Regions from separate parts of the Carnobacterium sp. 17-4 genome, predicted to be linked through region 2. Evidence: riboswitches for the same ligand, from Rfam matches in the RefSeq annotation. Region 2 holds a riboswitch; the other holds the start of a gene.
What was found. Region 2 has a riboswitch for nickel and cobalt ahead of CAR_RS11460 (heavy metal translocating P-type ATPase). Riboswitches for the same ligand answer to the same signal wherever they lie in the genome.
Positions count from the first base shown of each region.

Region 1: it holds a riboswitch for nickel and cobalt, as region 2 does, so the genes downstream of both, CAR_RS00550 (heavy metal translocating P-type ATPase) here and CAR_RS11460 (heavy metal translocating P-type ATPase) in region 2, are expected to answer to the same signal.

Region 1 covers NC_015391.1:103,737-107,164, reverse strand. Annotated here, with positions in the region: gene CAR_RS00550 (heavy metal translocating P-type ATPase) at 1-1,631, opposite strand, end outside; NiCo riboswitch at 1,730-1,833, opposite strand; gene CAR_RS00545 (helix-turn-helix domain-containing protein) at 2,120-2,638, shown strand; gene CAR_RS00540 (DUF5626 family protein) at 2,642-3,124, opposite strand.
Region 2 covers NC_015391.1:2,414,503-2,417,930, reverse strand. Annotated here, with positions in the region: gene CAR_RS11465 (endo alpha-1,4 polygalactosaminidase) at 1-680, shown strand, start outside; NiCo riboswitch at 908-1,011, shown strand; gene CAR_RS11460 (heavy metal translocating P-type ATPase) at 1,110-2,933, shown strand; gene CAR_RS11455 (ABC transporter permease) at 2,997-3,428, opposite strand, start outside.

The DNA.
Region 1 (3,428 bases), 320 kb from region 2:
TTAGCTAAATCATTTTTTACGATTACGATATCAGCAGATTCTATTGCTACTGAGGAGCCGCTACCCATAGCAATACCAATATCAGCATTCGCTAATGCTGGTGCATCATTGATTCCGTCTCCAACCATTCCAACTACCTTTTTATCTTGCTGGCTTTTTAAAATGTAATTGATTTTATCTTCTGGCAGACAGTTTGCTACATAGTCATTTATTTTGACTTCTTTAGCAACTTTTGAAGCTACTTTTTCATTATCACCAGTTAATAGCAATACTTGAACGCCTGCTTTTTGAAAACCTGCTACTGCTTTTATTGCTTCATATCGTATTTGGTCAGAAAGAGAAATATATCCAACAATTTCTGTGCCCTTTGCTACAATAATAGTCGTATTTTCTTCTGTTAATTTATCAAGATAATGATTTTTATCAGAGTACTCACAAAAATCGCTTGGTTTGCCTATTGTGATTGTTCCTTTTCTAACACCTGATCCAGCTATTTCTTCCACAGGTTCTGTAGTATCAACGTCTTTAAAGGTTCTATCTTTGAAAGCTGCAACAATCGCATTGGCTATAGGATGATTAGATTGTTGTTCCATATAGATTACTTCATTAAGAACATCATCTGGAACTTCATAATCTAATACTGTGAAATCACCAAGTGTCAATGTCCCTGTTTTATCACTATACAAAATATCCATCGTGTTCAAAGATTCCATCGCTGCCCCACCTTTAACTAGTACCCCATTTTTTGCCCCATTGCTTATGGCACTAAGGGTTGCTGGTGTAGCAGAAGCGACCAAAGCACATGGGCTAGCAACGGTTAGTAAAACCATTCCTCGGTAAAAAGCTTCTTGAAAGCTAAATCCATTAATAGTATAGAGGATAACAATAAAAATGGGTACAATAATTAGAACAGCAATTACATATTTCGTTTCAAATCGATCAATAATTTTTGAGATTTTCGAGGGTCTTTTTTGTGCTTCTTCCACCATGCGAATAATATTTGAAAAAACAGTTTGATCACTCGTTTTATTCACTTTAAGATGAAATGCATTACCTTCATTGAAGGTCCCAGAAAAAACTTCATCTCCGTTTTCCTTTTCAACAGGTAATGATTCTCCAGTAAGACTTGCTTCATTGATTTGTGTCTTCCGATCCGTATACCCATCGATAGGTATTTGAGCTCCTTTCGAAATTACTACGGTATCACCAACTTTTAAGGTGTTAGTAGGTACCTCAACAACTTCACCATTTTTTTTAAGTAATTGAGCTACAGCTGGAACATGGGACATTAATTCAGAAATAGCACTTTTCGATTTATTAGTAGCATATGATTCTAAGGCTTCTGATCCTGCAAAAATTAATAATAGTATAGCTCCTTCTGATTCATAACTGATTAAGCATGCACCTAAAGCCGCTAAAATCATAAGCAAATCAACATTTGGAGCTTTAGAATGAATTGTTTCTATTAGGGCTTTTTTTGCCGAAAAGAAACCTAAAAATAAAATTGCAAAGTAAAAGGAAAATTGACTATAAAATCCTCCTAATGAATTCAAAACAAAACCACTAATCGTAAAAAAAATTCCAATCATTAAAAATTGACCTGAACGTGTGTTACTTAAAAATTTCAACATTTCCCTCTTCCTTTCTATAAATATTATCCATTTAGTAGCTAGATTTTCCCTTCTCAATAAAAATAAAAACAAAAAAAGGCATACCTATAGCACAGTATTACTGTCCCACAGGTGTACCTTTTTGGCACTACTCTGCTATCACACACCGGTGATCCGGCTGCACATACCTCAATAGGTACACCGCCTGTTCAGATTTAAGTAGCTCTCATTCAGAAGAGCAAGTTAAATTAGATTTATACATGAATATATTATCATTTAAATAATAGCATATCAATAGAAAAGGTTAGACCTTTAAAGATTAAATTTTTAAAGGTCTAACCAAAATGACCTGAAGTATACTAAAATCCTAATCTGAAATTCAACAACTTCCCAATAATTTTAAAAATGACACTTAGCTAATTGGTTGCCACCTTGTAACTTTTAGCTTATGGTCAATAATCTTTACTTTCGGTATGATAGAGCAATAAGGAAAAAAAGGAGGAAGACAGATGGTATTAGGAGAACGATTAAAGCAAAGTAGAATGAATAAAAGGTATTCGCAAGGAGATGTAGCAAAGCATTTACATATTTCAAGACAGTCTATTTCAAAATGGGAAAATGGCAATAGTTACCCTGATTTGGATAATTTAGCAAAGTTAAGTACCTATTACGACGTTTCAATTGACGAATTATTAAAAGAGGATCAGAAACTAAAAAAAGAAATAGAGGAAAATAAAGGGGAAACTGAAAATAATGTTCACAAATTAGTTTTTATTCATGGAGATACAGATAAAGACGAAGGTCTAATACTGTTGATTCTTACTTTTGTGGGTTTTCTAATTGCTCCATATGGTATCTTTGTAGCCCCAATTGTAATCAAACGAAATAAAAAAACAAACACACTACATAAGATTATTTATTTTGCGTGTGCTTGTTGTTTGCTCGTTAATCTATTCGTTATTTATAGTCTTGTAACAGATACTTTAGGATGGGGAGGAACAACCACTGTTGAGTATCTTGGCGAGTAGCCCTTAATAGGTTATAGAAATACTGCCGCCAGATAATTTAGCTCTTAAGTTTGTGGATGCTTCGCCAATTAGTAACTTTCGTTTCAAATAATAGGTGGCTTGTGTAGCGTTATCTACTTTCAATTGTGAACTCTTAAACCTCCCTGTGTAGGCTACTGCCGAAGCAGAATGGGCTCTTGTAATTTTATGGTTACTTACGTCAATCTTATAACTTGCTTTCCATTGTAAAGCTTTTTCTTTCGTAATTTTATATGTACCATTCTTGACACTAGTTGCCATAATGGAAAATTGGGGTTCTTCTTCAATGGTAATAGTGTAGGTCTCTCCTTGATCATCTTCAACTTCGAATTGCTTTACTCCACCTTGTTTCATGTCATAAACGACACTATCTTCTAATGAGGAAACATTTTCTTCAGCATGTACCTTTGCAGTAGTGATAAAACTAAAAAAAGTGAACCAACCTAAAAGAAAAACTATTTTTTTCAAATGAATCCCTCCATACATTTTTTAGTAACATATAAAATATAACAGATTAGATTGTATTAATAACGCTTTATTTTATTTAAATGAGCAATTATTAATTATTAATGTCATAAAAAATTTGTAATTGAAAAATCAACAGGAGCATGCTTAATTATTTCCTTTTTTGAACAAGTGGCACCACTACTTCTTATGCTTTGTACTTTATAGAGTAGCTCATTACTGAGAACTCTTTTTGATTGTTCTTATCCTGATGTAAATCAATAGGTGCTAAAAAGCAACCACTGGTTGATAGGAAACAATCACTATT
Region 2 (3,428 bases):
ACGAGACGGCCATTATTGATGCACAAAATCTCTCCAAATCAGAAATTGCGGAGATGCAAGATCGAGGTCAAGAAGTCTATAGTTATTTAAATGTAGGATCATTAGAGACTTACAGACCTTACTTTGAAGACTTTCAGCATCTTACTTTGAGGCCTTACGAAAATTGGGAAGAAGAATATTGGGTTGATGTAACCAATGAAGACTGGCAGGAATTTAGTGCAGTCACTTTAGCTAATGAACTTCTTGATAAAGGAATCGATGGCTTTTGGATTGACAATGTAGATGTATACTGGCAATTTCCAACAGAAGAAACGTATGTTGGAGTGGAACAGATTTTAAAGACACTCATGAGCTATGGCAAACCGGTCCTTATTAATGGAGGAAATGAATTTGTCAGTGCGTATTTTCAAAAAAATCAACAGGTAGATGATATCTTGACGGGTGTAAACCAAGAAACAGTCTTTTCCGCTATTGATTTTGAAAAGAATGAACTAATTGCTCAGTCCAAAGAGAATCAAGACTATTACTTAAATTATTTGGATACTCTTGATGAAGCTGGAAAAGAGATCTATTTGCTTGAATACACTACAGATAATGGGATAGCAAAGGAAATTAAAAATTATGCGAGTAAAAGAGACTGGCAGTATTATATTTCTAATTCAATTGAGTTGGATGGCTAGACTGAATTAGCTGCAACAAAAAGGGCTAATAATTTTTTTCTCTTTTTCTATAAATAATAGCCAAAAATTGATGGAATATATGGTTGATTTATCAAGCAAAGACTGCATTTAGATGGTGCTCAAAAGCAAATTAACATTTGATACTTCAATTAGTAAATGGTATTATAAGTGTATATAAATCTAATTTAACTTGCTCTTCTTTCTTATAGCTAATTTAAGAATGAGAGCCAATTAAATCTGAACAGGCGGTGAACTCTTAGAGGTTCATGCGGCCGGATCACACATGTGTGATAGCAGAGTAGTGCCAAAAAGGCACACCTGTGGGACAGTACTACTGTCCTATAGGTGTGCCTTTTTTATTTTTACTTTTTATTAAGGAGGGGAAATCTAACCACTAACTTAAAAATAATTATAGAAAGGAAGAGGGAAATGTTGAAGTTTTTAAGCAATACGCGTTCAGGACAGTTTTTAGTCATTGGAGTATTTTTTACAATTATTGGATTTATTTTAAATACGATGGGAGGTTTTTATAGTTCACTTTCTTTTTATGTGGCAATTTTCTTTTTAGGATTCTTTTCAGCTAAAAAAGCGGTGACAGAAACAATCCATTCTAAAGCTCCCAATGTTGATTTGCTAATGGTTTTAGCAGCATTAGGTGCATGTTTGATTCATTATGAATCAGAAGGAGCTGTATTACTGTTCATTTTTGCTGGTTCAGAAGCTCTAGAATCCTATGCAACCAATAAATCAAAAAGTGCTATTTCTGAGTTGCTATCTCATGTGCCTTCTACAGCGCAACTGCTAAAAGATAATGATGAAGTGAGTGAAGTACCTACTGAATTGTTAAAAGTTGGTGACGTTGTAGTCGTTTCAAAAGGAGCACAGATACCTATTGATGGGTATTCCGACCGAAAAACACAAATCAATGAATCCAGCCTTACTGGGGAATCAATGCCTGTTGAAAAAGAAAAGGGAGCCGAAGTATTTTCTGGGACTTTCAATGAAGGAAATGCCTTTCATCTTGAAGTGAATAAAACGAGTGACCAAACCGTCTTCTCAAATATTATACGAATGGTAGAAGAAGCACAGAAAAGCCCTTCGAAAATTTCGAAAATTATTGATCGTTTTGAAACGAAATACGTACTAGTTGTTTTAATTATGGTTCCATTGTTCATTGCGAGTCTTTATTATTTTAACGGGTATAGCTTTGAGGAAGCTTTTTATAGAGGTATGGTTTTATTGACCGTTGCTAGTCCATGTGCTTTGGTCGCTTCTGCTACACCAGCAACACTAAGTGCTATCAGTAATGGAGCAAAAAATGGGGTGTTAGTTAAAGGCGGAGCAGCAATGGAGTCTTTGAATACGATGGATATTTTATATAGCGATAAAACAGGGACACTGACATTTGGTGATTTCAGAGTATTAAATTATGAAGTTCCAGAAGATATTTTGAATGAAGTGGTTTATATGGAACAACAATCTAACCATCCAATAGCTAATGCTATTGTGGCAGCTTTTGAAAACAGAAACTTTAAAGGCATTGATACTTCAGAACCTGTGGAGGAAATAGCTGGACAAGGTGTTAGAAAAGGAGCAATTGAAATAGGGAAACCAAGTACGTTTATTGGGTATCCTGATAAAAATTATTATCTTGATAAAGTAGTTGAAGAAAATACAACGATTTTTGTGGCGAAAAGTAATGAAATTGTTGGGTACATTTCTCTTTCTGATGAAATTCGGTATGAAGCAATCGAAGCAGTAGCTGGTTTTCAAAAAGAGGGTATTCAAGTTGTACTTTTGACTGGAGACAATGAAATGGTTGCTTCGAAAGTTGCTAAGGAAGTCAAAGTAAATGATTATGTAGCCAATTGTCTTCCAGAAGATAAGATTAAACATATCCTAAAAAGTCAGCGAAATAAAAAGGTGGTAGGCATGGTTGGAGATGGAATCAATGATGCACCCGCATTAGCGAATGCGGATATCGGCATTGCTATGGGTAGTGGATCATCGGTGGCTATAGAGTCAGCTGATGTGGTGATTGTAAAAAATGATTTAGGTAAATTGCTTTATAGTTATCACCTGAGCAAACGATTGAACCGAATTATTAAACAAAATATTTTCTTCTCTGTCAGTGTGATCATCATATTGATGATTTTAAATCTTTTAGGTTATTTAGATTTGCCGGTAGGAGTTGTCTTCCATGAAGGATCGACAATTTTAGTTATTTTAAATGGATTGCGTTTGTTACGTTAATAAAAAATATAAAAGTGTGTGAGCCTATTGGAATTTCCGATAGGCTCACACACTTTTATTGGTTTAATCTTTTAGTTGTTTCCTTGCTGTATAAAATTCTTTATAAGCCAAGTAACTAGCAATCACAGATGCAATACTTGTAGTGGATAGCAGCATAAAGGTAACCATAATTTGGTACTTTATCGCATGCGTAGGGTTTACACCAGCAAACATCAATCCAGACATCATACCGGGCAGACTAACAATTCCAATGGTCTTTGCAGATTCGATTGTTGGGAGCATTCCTGCACGAATACTATCACGTACTATGGAGATAGAAGCTTGTTTTAAATTTGCTCCTAATGCCAGTTTTTCTAATACTTGTTGACGTTGGTCTTTAAATTTTGAGTTCAAATTGCGGTAACAAATTCCAATCGCAATCATTGAGTTACTAGCAATCATTCCTGATATTGGAATGACCTGAGAAGGGATGAATAAAATAGCTCCTGATAAAAG